4 regions of the Lysinibacillus sp. NPDC094403 genome follow, and region 1 is predicted to be linked to each of the others. Evidence: riboswitches for the same ligand, from Rfam matches in the RefSeq annotation. Region 1 holds a riboswitch; each other region holds the start of a gene.

Region 1 (3,676 bases):
AATCCATCGATAATATGAATGAGATTTCAAAAGAATTGCAAGAGGTCGTTAATCGATTTAAGCTTGCTTAATAGCGTTTTCAGAAAGGCTGCTTCATATCTGAGGCAGTCTTTCCTTTTGTGATATTTCCTGATAACAGACATTGGATTAGTGTTGAGCATTTTTGGGAAAATGCCTTGTTAGGAGTGATGAGATAACGTTGAGGTGCATTGACCGAGCATAAAAACAGCACTACTATAGAAAAGGAAAGGGGGACATCGATATGATGTATCTCGGTATGATTTTCTTCCAAATAGTAGCTCCTATTTTAGTGCTTCTAGTACTTGGTGCAGTTTTACAAAAGAAATTTCGTTTTAATTTAAAGGCGTTATCTCAGCTTATTACATATTGCTTCATGCCAGCAGCTGTTTTTGTGAATTTATATGAAACGAGTATAGAGCTGTCAGTGCTTGGACAAGTTGCGTTATTTATTTTACTCTTTATCGGCAGTCAAATGGTGCTTAGCCATTTTATAGCAAAGGGACTTGGTTTAGTAAAAACAGAGGCTGCAGTGTTTAAAAATAGTGTTGTCCTTATTAATTCAGGCAACTATGGTATTCCGGTCGCGCAAATGATTTTCGTGACGCAGCCGATTGGAGTAGCGATTCAGGTCATTCTCGTGATATTTCAAAATATGACGACCTATACATACGGCTTATACAATTTAATTTCTTCAACAAAATCGGGCATGTCTATTGTGAAAGACTTCCTCAAAATGCCTATTATTCATGCGCTTATTATTGGTGTTGCAATGAATTATTTTAATATCACTATTCCACAGTTCATAAGAATTCCGGTAGATCATGTGGCAGATGGCTTTATCGCGGTGGCATTAATAACTTTAGGGGCACAACTATCACAGCTTGAAATCAAATCTATGTTCAATAAGATTGTATTCATTAGCTGTTTTACACGACTAGTCATAGGGCCAGCCATAGCATTACTTATCATTTTTACACTTGGCTTAGATGGTGTCGTGGCACAATCGCTTTTTATAGCTAGTTCGTTCCCAACATCCAGAAATAGTTCTAGTCTGGCATTAGAATATGACGTAGAATCGGCAACTGCTGCACAAACCGTGTTATTTTCAACGATTGTGAGCTGTATTACAGTGACGATTGTGATTTATGTAGCGGAGCTGTTGTTTACCTAACAAGTATAAGTTTATTAACAAAACGAGGGAATGAGTCACCCGTAGTTGATAAAAACTGAGATTGTTCTGATAAAACAAGATAATATTCCGATAAAATCTGAAATTGTTCCGATAAAATGAGATTTTGTTCCGATAATTCTTCAAAGACATATTTTCTCGAGGGCATCCGATGAGTCGCATCGCTTGCGCGCTCATGGTCTCATCTGGACGCTAACTCTTGATGATAAACCAAAAATAATCAAATGAAGCTTCCATCTCTTAGCAATATCTGCTACACTATCATCAAACTTAATAGTATTAACTAGGGGAGTCTGATGAGTCAGGCTGAGAGGGAAACGCTTAGAGGTTTCTTGACCCTTTGGACCTGATCTGGCTCATACCAGCGTGGGAAAGTTAACCATTATTGCACTCTATGTTATTTGCGATAACTATACCTTTACATTCTTAGCCGGATCCAAAATTTTTTTTGGATTCGGCTTTTGTTTTTGTTGGGGTGAGCTAGATTCGGTCCTTGTATAAAAATACGTAAAAGGGAGCGAATTAGTTTATGACAACAGTTACCGAAAAGAATATTACGATTATGTCAAATTTTGATGGAAGTAAAAAAGTTTATGTAGAAGGATCTCGACCAGATATTTTAGTGCCAATGCGCGAAATTGCTTTAAGTCCGACGACAGGAAGCTTTGGTGAAGAGGAAAATGCGCCAGTACGTGTTTATGACACGAGTGGCCCTTACACTGATCCTACGTATAAGGTGGATATTACGAAGGGATTGCCAGCTTTACGTAGGTCATGGATCAAAGAACGAGATGACGTTGAGGAATACGAAGGCCGTACTATCAAGCCAGAAGATAATGGATTCCGTAATGCTGAAGATCCACGAATTCAAGAAAATGTTTTCCCAGATTTATCTAGAAAGCCTTTGCGTGCGAAGAAAGGTAGAAATGTAACACAGCTTCACTATGCACGAAAGGGAATTATTACTCCAGAAATGGAATTTGTAGCAATTCGCGAAAATATGGATCCTGAATTTGTGCGCTCAGAGATCGCGGCAGGTCGTGCTATTTTGCCATCTAATATTAATCATCCTGAGGCTGAGCCAATGATTATTGGACGTAACTTCCACGTAAAAATTAACGCTAATATTGGAAATTCAGCGGTGTCATCCTCTATTGCAGAAGAGGTAGAGAAAATGACGTGGGCTACACGCTGGGGCGCTGATAACATTATGGATTTATCGACTGGTAAGCATATTCATACGACACGTGAATGGATTATCCGTAATGCCGCAGTGCCAGTAGGAACGGTGCCGATTTACCAAGCGCTAGAAAAAGTAAATGGTGTGGCAGAGGATTTAACGTGGGAAGTGTATCGTGATACGTTGATTGAGCAGGCCGAGCAAGGTGTTGATTACTTCACGATTCATGCAGGGGTACTGCTACGCTATGTGCCATTAACAGCTAATCGTGTAACAGGCATAGTGTCTCGTGGAGGCTCGATTATGGCACAGTGGTGTTTATTCCACCACCAAGAGAGCTTCTTATATACACATTTTGAAGAAATCTGTGAAATTATGAAAGCCTATGATGTTGCCTTCTCCTTAGGTGACGGTTTGCGTCCTGGTTCTATTGCAGATGCTAATGATGAAGCTCAATTTGCGGAGCTAGAAACGCTAGGGGAATTAACGCAAATTGCCTGGAAGCATGATGTACAGGTGATGGTTGAAGGACCAGGGCATGTACCAATGCATCTTATAAAAGAAAATATGGACAAGCAGTTAGAGCTGTGTAAGGAAGCTCCTTTCTATACCTTAGGGCCGCTGACAACAGATATTGCTCCTGGCTATGACCATATTACATCAGCCATTGGTGCTGCGATGATAGGGTGGTTTGGTACGGCAATGCTTTGCTATGTGACGCCTAAAGAGCATCTTGGCTTACCAAATCGTGAGGATGTTCGTGTAGGGGTTATTACGTATAAAATTGCTGCACACGCGGCTGATTTAGCGAAAGGGCATCCGGGAGCGCAGCAGCGAGATGATGCGCTATCTAAGGCACGCTTTGAATTCCGCTGGCGCGATCAATTCAACCTATCGCTGGATCCAGAGCGTGCAGTTGAATATCATGATGAAACATTGCCTGCAGAGGGAGCAAAAACTGCGCACTTCTGTTCAATGTGTGGACCTAAGTTTTGTAGTATGAGAATCTCACAGGATATTCGTACTTATGCAAAAGAAAAAGACTTAAATACGACTGAAGCAATCCACAAAGGTATGCAGGAGAAGGCGGAGGAATTTAAAAAGGCAGGCAGTCAAATTTATCAATAATTATCAGAGAGGGCTTGTGTCTATTAAATTAGGCACAAGCCTTTTTTGGGTCGTTAAGATAAAAAACTCCATGTGAAGTTGCTCTTCACATGGAGTAGAAAGTTGGATTTGGATATCAATAATCGTGGGAAATTAGACGTTAGTTGTTTGTTTTACGT
Region 2 (3,676 bases), on a different contig from region 1:
GTCTTATCAATAAAAAAGAAAGAGTGATGACAGATGAAAGCAGTAGAGGTTATGAATGAGTATTTGAAAAGAGCGCAAGTAGAGGGTCAGGATTTATCTGACATGTATGCGGACCAGGGAGAATTAAAAGATTTTAAAGGTGAAATATTTAAAGGAAGAAAAGAAATACAGAACTTTTACATGTCACCTATGCCGAAAGGATTTAAGTTAACTATCCAAACTATTGAAGGCGATGATATAGAATGTGTTGCTATCATTACGACTACTTGGGATGGTTTGCCAAACCCAGTGATTTTGGAAGAAAAATTGATTCTTGAAAATGGAAAAATAAAATCGTTTACGATGATCCCTAAATAAAAGGAGAGCTCTTCCTATGACTGAAAGAGACACAAAATATTGGATTGGCGTGGTATCTCTTACTCATGTGCAAAAAGGGGTTGAGGGTGGATTCGGCCAACTATGCCATGGCAAAGAAAGACCTTTGAAACGAATGAAAAAAGGAGACTGGATTATATATTATTCTCCTAAAAAAAGTCTTGATGATAATGAGCCTGTAAGAGCATTTACCGCAATTGGAAGAATAAAAGACGAGCGAATATACGAGTTCCAAATGGCAGAAAATTTTATTCCTTTTAGAAGAGATATAGACTTCTATAAAGAGGCAAAGGCAGTACCAATAAAAAGGATCTTAGATTATTTAGAATTTGTAGAAGATAAATCGAAGTATGGTTATAAATTCAGGTTTGGTCATTTTGAAATAAGCAAAAAAGACTTTTTATTAATTGCGCATGAAATGGGATTACCATTGAAGTATGGGTGAATTTGTTTGGAACAAAAAACGTTACTTTCTTTATTAATTGCCATTAAAGGAAGTAACGTTTTTCAATTGCTGTAAATCAAGCTATTTAGGCGTAGTGTTAAGGTTAGTTACAAATACTGTTTTACGCAAATTGCTGGCAACGACAAAGCCTAAGATAGCACCAATAGTACTTGAGGTTAAAAAGGCTGGCATGAAAAATAAAGCAGCAACGGATGTCCCCATTAATAAATGTGCGTAAGGTACTGCAATAAGTGAGGCAATAATACCAGTCCCAAACATTTCACCGACACCTGCTAGCCATTGCTTGCCGCTGTATTTATAGGCGAGAGATGCACATATAGCACCAATTACACTACCGGGTATAGCTAGTAATGAGCCTGTGCCTGTTAAAATACGAATGATTGCTGTGACAAAGGCGACCATAACAGTAGGCAATGGTCCAAGAATGATAGCGCCAATAACATTAATGGCATGTTGTACAGGGTAGGCACGCGCAATTCCCGTTGGTATTGAAACGAAGGTAGAACCTGCTACGGCAATTGCTACTAATAAGGCCATGATTGTTAATTTTCGAATTGACATAATTTCCACTCCTTTGAAATGTGAATTTTATAGGTTATCGCCGGTAGCTAGGGAGTTCCGCCGCAAAAAGCGAGAGAACCGCCGCTAAACATGTGAGTTCCGCCGCTAGAGCGTGAAAAAGCCGCTTCCTAAAAACAATAGGAAGCGGCCCTGCATTTTTACATATTAAAAAGCAAGTGTCGCCACTTCCCTCCGCTAGTGTGAACTAGATCAGGTTCAAAGGGTCCGTATATCACCATATACGTCTCAGCCTTTTAAAGACTCCCCTAGTGGTAAGTAAATTTATTTATTAATTTTTCTCCTAATAATGTAGCATAATACCAAAAATAGTCAATAACTTTTCTGGCTATTCTGTATCAGGATGCATAAGGTGTGGTGCTTTTTTCCTTGTCCAAATAAGGGCAAGGAAGAAGCAAGCCATTAAAACAATAGACCCGAATATATAAGGACTGTTCATGTTCCAATCGAATAATATACCTGCTAAAGCTGGACCAATCATATTACCAAGACTCATATACGCATTATTCAGACCAGCTGCAAAGCCTTGTTCATTTTCAGCAAGCTTTGAAATCAGTGTGTTGACAGCTGGGCGAATCAATGTCGTTGCTGTAGAGAAGATTGTCGCAACAATTAAAATAAGTGCAAAACCAGATGCGAATAATATTAAGAAAATCGAAACGGCTGCAATAAATAAATTGACTAACACTACTTTCATTTCGCCGAAGCGATTAAACAGCGGTGTAATAACAAACATCTGTACAACAACACCAAAAGCGCCACCCACAACTAATATAATGGCGATATCAGTAGGTGTGTAATTAAACTTGTCTGTCACAAATAATGATAATGTTGTTTGGAAGTTAGCAATTCCGAATGAGAATACAAGCATGATAATTAGCATGACAAAATAAGGCATTCGGACTGAACGGGCCATCTGCTTAGCAAGATTATCCCGCTTTTGCGCTTTTTTCGTTGTGTTTGGTTTTGTAGCAGGCAGTAAAAAGAACGATAAAATAGCTGCTAAGATAGCTGCACATCCAGCAGTATAAAATGGAAAATGCAAACTAACTTTTGAGAGGAATCCACCGATACCTGGTCCAATCATAAACCCAAAGGACATTGCTGCCCCTAGCATACCCATACCTTTTCCTCGTTCCTCATACGTTGTGACATCTGCCACAAAAGCCATGATAGGAGGTGCCACAAATGCAGAGCCGAGGCCACCTAAAAAGCGTGCCAAGAAGAGCATCCACACATCTGTAGAAAGCCCGAAACCAATTTGTGCAAGTCCTGTTACGATAAGTCCGAAAATAATGAGATTTTTTCGACCATATTGATCCGAAAGATTCCCAGCAATTGGAGAAAATACGAATTGTGCTAAGGCGAACGTTGCAATCAACATGCCAAGTACTTGTCCTGCAGCACCAAATAGTTTTAAATACTCAGGCATGACAGGAATAATAATTCCGATACTCCCCATTGCGATAAACATATTAAACATTAAAATATACAAAGCCGCCTTATTAGACTTCTGCTGGGTCATCGAATACCCCCTTTTCTAATCAAATATAGTACAGTCTATCACAAAGAAAAATGGTTTGCTATTAGTTTGGATTACAAGAAATAGTGGACCAATGGTTTATTCTAAAACTAATAAATGATAAATATTTTGCAATAATAATTAAGTATTCAATTAGTAAATTCCACAAGTTTTTTGTGGAATTTACTTTTTTTCTTGTAGTGAATTAGGGGTTACATCATTTGTTCTTATGTTAATCTTTTTATATCAACTGTATTACGAAAATTGCGATGATTAGCAATTTATATATGGTTGATGTTCCTTTAATAATTCCTTTAATAATTCCTGTAATAACGGCTAATTACTGATCTAAATGAAGCGATCATAAGCCGAAAATCCGATTGAAGTTGATATTAAAAAGGAGAGAAAATGAAATGGTAACTATTCGTGCAGCAATGGAAAATTTAGAAAAATTAGGTATTAATCCAGTAACAGCAGTCATTGGGTCAACCCAACAGCTATTTCAATGGGATGAAGAAAAAGTCAATGAATTAAAGGGTTATTTAATCGCCCAAAATTTTAAACATCATTATGAAAACAATAGCTTTTATCGAATGCTATGCGAGGATAGCGGCGTTAAACCTGCCGATATACAAGGTCTAAATGATATACAAAAAATCCCACTTATTCCGGTGACAAGTTTTAAAAGACCTGACTCTCATTTATTATTATCAACATCTTTAGAGAACATTGAA
Region 3 (3,676 bases), on a different contig from region 1:
ATGGATTGCGAGTCAGGCAAGTATTTTAGCACAGCAGCTTAAGGATGGAGATCCTTGCCCAGTGTGTGGTAGTACAACGCATCTCGAAACACATCGTGAGCAATTAGAGATGATCGAATTAGCGCAGGTGGAAGCTTTACGAGGAAAGGCTACTACTGATGAGCGCAAGTTTTTAGAGAAAGAGGCTTTCTTGAATTCTACAAAGCATCTTCTACAAGAGGCGCTAGAACAGTTAGAGACGAATGAGATTGATCAATCGAATCAGGCACAAATTGTAGCTTCCTTGCAAAACGTAGAGCAACAAATAACAATTTTAAAAGTAGTGAGCAATCAATTGTCTGATATACGTATGCAACAAAAGGATCATCGCACACGAATGGAGCAGCTACAAGAAAAGCAAATAAAACTAGAGCAATACTTAGCTGAGAAGACGAAGGAATTGACTAAGCAACAAGCAATTGTGGAGGAGCAGCAAAAGCATATTCCAGAAAATCTTACGACGCTACAAGCATTGAAGCAGGCGATTGCTGATATCGGTTCACAAAAGGTAGCTTTACAAACTGCGTGGAATATCAGCCAACAAAGCCTGCAATCTGCCAAAGAAGCAGCAAATAATACTAGAATGGCGATAGAAATAGCGAAACAGGCTTTTGAGGAATTAAAGCTAAAAATGGATGAAAAACGCGAGCAATTTTCAGTAAGTATGAAGGAAGCAGGCTTTGAAAGCTATGAAGAATTTGCTGCTGGGAAGCGAAGTATAGTGCAAATAGAAGCTTTACGGAAGGCATGCAGTGATTATGCACTACAAATTCACACATTACAGGTGCAAATTGCTGAGGGTGAAAAGCATCTTAAAGGGCAAGAAAAACAAGATTTAACGGCAATGGAAGAAAAGTTAGAGATGCTTCGTGTCACATATGAGGAAGCCTTTAAAGTATTGCAACAAATGGAAGGATTTGCGAAGGCTTGTGCAGACTTTATCGAAAAAGTTGAGGGGACCGAACAGGAGATTCGTTTACTTGAAAAAGAGGCGGGACGGGTGAAGGAACTGTATGCAATGCTAAATGGGCAGAATGAGAAAAAGCTGTCCTTTGAGCGTTATATTCAAATTAATTATTTAGATAAAATTACAGAGGCAGCAAATGTCCGGCTTTATCATCTATCCAACGGTCAGTTTGAACTACGACGTTCAGATCGCTTAGAAAAGCATGCCAAGCAAAGTGGGCTTGGGCTAGATGTGTATGATGCCTATACGGATCAATTACGAGATGTGAAAACATTATCAGGGGGAGAAAAGTTTAATGCGTCTTTAAGTCTTGCCCTTGGTATGGCAGATGTCATTCAAAGTTTTCAAGGTAATATCCGCATTGAAACGATGTTTATTGATGAGGGCTTTGGTTCTCTCGATGAAGAAGCGTTAAATAAGGCGATTGATACGCTTATTGATTTACAAGATTCTGGGCGTATGATTGGAGTCATTTCTCATGTTGCAGAGTTAAAAGCTACAATGCCAGCTGTGTTGCATGTGGAAAAAGCGATGAACGGTCAAAGTCAAACATATTTTGAAGTGAAATAAAAAAAGAGGCGTGTTTCCATTGTGTGGAAATACGCCTCTTTTTCATTTTTTAGTTACGTTAGGATTTGTTCCTTTCTTTGCAGCGATTACTTTTTTTACAATGGGGATAGCGATAGGTGCTAATTTTACTGCGACTTTGATTACTTTAGATACTTTCACAAATAACAGCTCCTTTTAGTACTAGCTGTTCAAGGTTGAAATGAAACTTATCGGATAACGCGAACAGCTTGGATAATATTCCAAATAACGATTCCAATTGAAACGAGTAAGTAAATTGCGAATGAAGCAAACCAAATGATAAGAAACGTATTACTACCTGAATCAGGGTCGAAATTGGTGTTGAATGATAAAGTTGAGAAGACAAAGACGACAAATAATATAATTCCGAATGCTACTGGGATTAAATGTGATATTAGTGCTCGAATAGAGTGACTCTTTACGTCGCTATCTTTTGTAACAAAGTAAACGACTAATGGCACAATAAAAGGTGCGAATAAAATACTGAGATAACTAAAGGCAGATAAAATTTTTTGGTTCTCCATAGTAGTACCTCCTTTTTTTATATTTACGCATGAAAAACAGCAAAGTTTCAAAAAATAATGTAGAAGAGGTTGTAATCGTAACAGTGTTTGAGTAAAATGAGGTTGTTCAAATAAATTAAGATGTAACGACCACAAGGGGAGCTGATGATGTCAGCTGAGACTGGGCACGTAATGCCTTGACTCTTCGAACCTGTAAGTTAACACTTGCGTAGGGATGTGGATAGAAACCGACACTTTTACGATGTGAGGCTCTGTCCTGGCATCGTTTTTATTTTATTGATGCCAGATAGGGACATATTTGCCAACTGATTTCTATTCCTGCTCTTGTATCCTACATCGGAACAAAGGAGAGAATACTTATGGACAATAAAAAACTTTTAATGCTTGTGGAGATTGCGATATTTGCAGCGATTGGTCTTGTGCTAGATCAGGTTTCTTTTAAAGTATGGGCACAAGGTGGCTCTGTTAGTCTAGTGATGGTGCCAATAATATTAATAGCATTTCGCTGGGGACTTATTCCAGGCATGACAACGGGTTTACTCATTGGTGTTATGCAAACAATGTTTGGTGCCACTATTGTGCATTGGCTTCAAGGCATACTCGATTATGGTGTTGCCTTTACAGTTGTGGGATTGGCGGCCGTTGTTCGTCAACCTGTGCTAGAGGCTGCTAAAGATTTAAACAAAAAGAAAATGGCGCTTTATATTATTTTAGGAACTGTATTAGCAGGCTTCTTACGTTATGCAACACATACCATTGGGGGCGCTGTATTTTTCGCAGAGTATGCTGGCGACCAAAATGCGTGGATTTATTCAATCATTTATAATGGAACATATATGCTACCAGCAACGATTTTAACAGCAATTGTTGGTGTTCTGCTATTTACGGCAGCACCTCAATTAATGCAACGCAAATCATAATTAGTATGCCCTTCACATTAGTGGAGGGTTTTTTGTTTTGCTTTTGCGAAAAGATTGTTGCTATTCAACTAACGATACAGGTTAGTTGAAGAAGAAGGGATATTTATAAGAATGTTGAAGTAGTACTATAGAATATCGTTCATCTAAGAAGAATTTAACAAAATTACTAAATGAAAGGGAATGTCTGGTTGGTAAGAGGGGGATAAATATGAGGAACAAAATGATTATGTTGATTTCTATGCAATTCTTAATGACACTTGTCGGTTGTAACAATATTGATAAAAAAGAAACTCGTGAGGTAAGTTCTACTTTTTCATTGCCCGTTACTTTGGGTGATGGGACAGAAGGTGAGTATTTATTGATTGGCGAAGAAGGGAAAGTTGGTTTTTTGGTCGGTTCGGGTAAAAAAGATGAAGCAGTAGAAGAAAAGATTATTGCTAATAAAGCAAATAAGTATATGTGGCATTTTTGGGGAGATAAAGATAGTATCAGTGGTGATTTTAAAGTAGTTGGAATTGACAAAGAAGGGAAAGAACATCCCGTGTTGGTATCTGGCGATGATACAGTATGGCAATATTCCAATACTTCCATTAGCCCTAATAACTTTGCCGATTCCCATATCCCATCGAATATGGTGT
Region 4 (3,676 bases), on a different contig from region 1:
AATCCACGGCCAAGAAAAGCTGTTAATGCAGCGGAAAACGTGCAGCCTGTACCATGCGTATTTTTTGTTGCAATACGAGTGGACTGCATGGAAAATGACCGACCATCTTTAAAAAATACATAATCAATAGCAAAACATTTATCCTCTAAATGACCGCCTTTAATAATGACACATTGAACACCCATTTGTAATAAGATCTGAGCTGCTGCTTTAATATCTACAAAAGAATTGATTTTCCTTCCTGAAAGGGTTTCTGCTTCAGGAATGTTTGGTGTTACAATTGTTGTTAAAGGTAGCAAATAACTACGTATTGCCTCAATGGCTTCTTGCTGTAATAAGCTTTCGCCACCTTTTGCAATCATGACAGGATCTACAATAAGCGGAATATTTAATTTGGCTAAAATATGTGCAATTGATTGTATTATTTCGGAGGAAAACAGCATTCCTGTTTTAACAGCACTAATTGAAAAATCCTCGATTAGCGCTTTAAATTGTTTCTCAATAAAGCTCACTTCAATTGGTAAGACATCCGATACGCCAAGTGTGTTCTGGGCTGTTAAAGCTGTAATAACAGACGTTCCAAATACCTTTAATTCCTGAAATGTTTTTAAATCAGCCTGTATGCCTGCACCGCCGCCACTATCTGAACCAGCAATTGTCGTTACAATATGCATCATTCTTCACCATCCTTGGAAAGGCGATGTAGTTCATTTAACACTGCAATTTGAAAATCTCCGATATATTGAGAAGAAGAAGTGGCTTGCTCTGCCACTTTTTTATAAAGCGATAATGTTTCTACCAATTGGTCAAATGGTTTATCTCCTGCAGCGAAGGAGGCACAACAAATTGCACTCAATAAGCAACCTGTTCCAGTAACTTCTGTCATTTGAGAATTTCCACCTGTAACCCATTGCTGATGTTTACCATCAGTAATAAAATCCTTTTCACCAGTCACAATAACAATACATTTGTAGAGTTGAGCTATTTGCTGTGCCTCAACTTCTAAAGATATTGAACCACTACCGCTATCAACACCTTTTTGTTGCCAGTCTACATTGGCGATAGCCGCAAGCTCTCCAATATTACAACGAATTGCGGAAAATTTAATTTCCTTCAGTAATCGCTGTACCATTTGTTTCCGGTAAGTTGTTGCACCTGCTGCAACAGGATCTAAAATAACGGGAATGCCAAGAGCATTTGCTTTTTTTCCTGCAAGTAACATTGATTCTTTCATTCGCTCGTTAAGGGTACCGATATTTATCAATAAACCCGAGGCAATTGCGACCATTTCTTCAACCTCATGACTGTCATCAGCCATGACTGGAGAAGCGCCTATTGCTAATAAGCCATTTGCTTGAAAATTAGCCACAACATAATTAGTAATACAATGAATAAGTGGATTTTGTTTGCGGATAGTATGAAATACCAATTTAAGTCCTCCTTGTTGGATGGACGTAAGCGTGCAAAAAAGGCTCTTTTTCGTGTGGAAAAAACACGCAAAAGAGCCTTTCATCAGTAAATAGATGTGAATTGCTCCCTACGTCAGTATTAACTAACAGGTTCAAAGGGTCAGGTTTTACCTTCTCAACTCTAAATGAGTCCCCCTGCAATCATGCTTTTAGTTGACCAAAATGTACCATATTATTCATTCATGTTCAATAGGAAGTTTTTATAGGGAAGCGACAGCAACAAACGATTTCTGTGCGAAAGCGAAGAGATAACGAAGCGACAGCAACAATTACGCCAAGTTGAAATTGATAGAACTCAAACGTGACTGATGCCATATAGCAGAGCATGATAGTTGTCACTACTTTACTGAATTAGAGTGTATTCCATTGAAAAAGATAAAAATTGAGTTTTATAATAAGCGTAACAAAAGGGGGCATTTGCCATGAGAAGAGAAGATTTAATTGCACCAGAATGGTATAACATTTCAGAGGAAATTGAAAAATATGCTCAGGATTCTACAAAAAATGCATTATTAATTTATAACGAAGACGAGGAAATTCAGTATATAACATATACAGCTTTGCTTGAAAAGGCGAATCAGGCAGCACATGTATTTACATCTCAAGGTTTAAAAAAAGGTGATGTTATTTTAGTCATGGTGCCAAGATCGGTTGAAGCGTATATCGTGTACATTGCAGCCTTAAAGGCAGGTTTAACCATTATACCTAGCTCAGAAATGCTGAGAACTAAGGATATTGAATATCGAATCAATCATGCTGATGCAAAAGGCGTTGTTGCATTTGAGCCTTATATTGAACAATTTGATAATGTTGAAAATTTACAAGAAATACAGCAATTTGTCATTGGTCATGCACATGAACCTTGGCAGCCATTGCTTGAAAAAATGCAAAACCAACCAACAACCTACATAAGCATTACACCGACTAAGAGTACAGATATTGCATTTTTAGCATATACGAGTGGTACAACAGGCAATCCGAAGGCAGCGGTACATACACATAGCTGGGGTTACGCACACTTACGAACTACTGCACCAAATTGGTTAGGTGTTCAAGAAGGTGACATTGTTTGGGCTACAGCAGCGCCTGGCTGGCAAAAATGGATTTGGAGTCCGTTTCTCGCTACTTTAGGAAGTGGTGCTACAGCATTTGTTTACAAAGGACACTTTGATGCAGCAACATACCTTTCACTGCTTGAAAAATTCAATATTAATATTCTGTGTTGCACACCAACCGAATACCGTCTTATGGCAGGGCTTGAAAATTTACATGAATTCAATTTAAGTACAATACGTCAGGCTGTGTCAGCGGGCGAACCTTTAAATAGTGAAGTGATCAAAGTATTTTCCGAGGTCTTTAATTTACAAGTACGAGATGGCTATGGACAAACAGAGAATACATTACTTGTTGGTACAATGGTAGGGATGGAGGCGAGAATGGGCTCAATGGGTAAACCTACTCCGGGTAATACTGTTGAAATTATCGATGATTTTGGAAATCCTGTTGCAATTGGAGAAGTTGGAGATATTGCTGTACACTGTGAAACACCCGCGTTATTTAAAAAATATTTAAACGATCCCGAACGTACAAATTTACAATTTAGAGGCGATTGGTATATTACTGGAGATCGTGCATATAAAGATGGAGATGGATATTTTTGGTTCGAAGGACGTGGAGATGATGTCATTATATCGTCTGGATATACGATAGGCCCATTTGAGGTAGAAGATGCTTTACTGAAGCATCCAGCAGTGAAAGAAACTGCCGTTGTCGCAAGTCCGGATGGGATTCGTGGTAATCTCGTAAAGGCATTTATTGTGCTCTGTAACGGAGAAGTTGGTGATGAAGCACTTATTAAAACATTACAAAGCCATGTGAAAACTTTAACAGCACCTTATAAATATCCTCGTGCGATTGAGTTTGTTACTGAGCTACCAAAGACTGCATCAGGCAAAATTCGTCGTGTCGAACTACGTGAGCAAGAAAAAGTCCATTACATCAATCATCATTAATTTCCTAGGAAATAATGTCGAAAATCAAAGTTCCTGCTTTTTTTATGAACTTTGATTTTTTTTTTAATATTAGGTAATGTATTATAGGTTGAATGTGTCAAAGCTTTTGCATAGTATTGGCTCATCACCAAAATTTGGTGATGATATTTGTTAATAGGTATGACATATATATATAAGTTGATTGGAGCTTGGACG

Evidence for each region. Region 1 has a riboswitch for thiamine pyrophosphate ahead of thiC (phosphomethylpyrimidine synthase ThiC). Riboswitches for the same ligand answer to the same signal wherever they lie in the genome.
Region 2: it holds a riboswitch for thiamine pyrophosphate, as region 1 does, so the genes downstream of both, thiW (energy coupling factor transporter S component ThiW) here and thiC (phosphomethylpyrimidine synthase ThiC) in region 1, are expected to answer to the same signal.
Region 3: it holds a riboswitch for thiamine pyrophosphate, as region 1 does, so the genes downstream of both, thiT (energy-coupled thiamine transporter ThiT) here and thiC (phosphomethylpyrimidine synthase ThiC) in region 1, are expected to answer to the same signal.
Region 4: it holds a riboswitch for thiamine pyrophosphate, as region 1 does, so the genes downstream of both, thiM (hydroxyethylthiazole kinase) here and thiC (phosphomethylpyrimidine synthase ThiC) in region 1, are expected to answer to the same signal.

The regions. Positions count from the first base shown of each region.
Region 1 is NZ_JBNNTL010000010.1:13,790-17,465, reverse strand. Features, by position in the region: gene ACQKMV_RS15235 (methyl-accepting chemotaxis protein) at 1-71, shown strand, start outside; gene ACQKMV_RS15230 (AEC family transporter) at 263-1,192, shown strand; TPP riboswitch at 1,486-1,600, shown strand; gene thiC (phosphomethylpyrimidine synthase ThiC) at 1,740-3,518, shown strand; gene ACQKMV_RS15220 (catalase) at 3,651-3,676, opposite strand, start outside.
Region 2 is NZ_JBNNTL010000001.1:424,767-428,442, forward strand. Features, by position in the region: gene ACQKMV_RS01845 (hypothetical protein) at 34-357, shown strand; gene ACQKMV_RS01850 (EVE domain-containing protein) at 374-820, shown strand; gene thiW (energy coupling factor transporter S component ThiW) at 902-1,402, opposite strand; TPP riboswitch at 1,573-1,680, opposite strand; gene ACQKMV_RS01860 (MFS transporter) at 1,749-2,945, opposite strand; gene ACQKMV_RS01865 (LuxE family acyl-protein synthetase) at 3,356-3,676, shown strand, end outside.
Region 3 is NZ_JBNNTL010000013.1:52,608-56,283, reverse strand. Features, by position in the region: gene ACQKMV_RS17430 (SbcC/MukB-like Walker B domain-containing protein) at 1-1,576, shown strand, start outside; gene ACQKMV_RS17425 (DUF4870 domain-containing protein) at 1,783-2,118, opposite strand; TPP riboswitch at 2,243-2,350, shown strand; gene thiT (energy-coupled thiamine transporter ThiT) at 2,478-3,038, shown strand; gene ACQKMV_RS17415 (DUF4871 domain-containing protein) at 3,247-3,676, shown strand, end outside.
Region 4 is NZ_JBNNTL010000033.1:12,223-15,898, forward strand. Features, by position in the region: gene thiD (bifunctional hydroxymethylpyrimidine kinase/phosphomethylpyrimidine kinase) at 1-674, opposite strand, end outside; gene thiM (hydroxyethylthiazole kinase) at 674-1,429, opposite strand; TPP riboswitch at 1,518-1,616, opposite strand; gene mbcS (acyl-CoA synthetase MbcS) at 1,892-3,481, shown strand.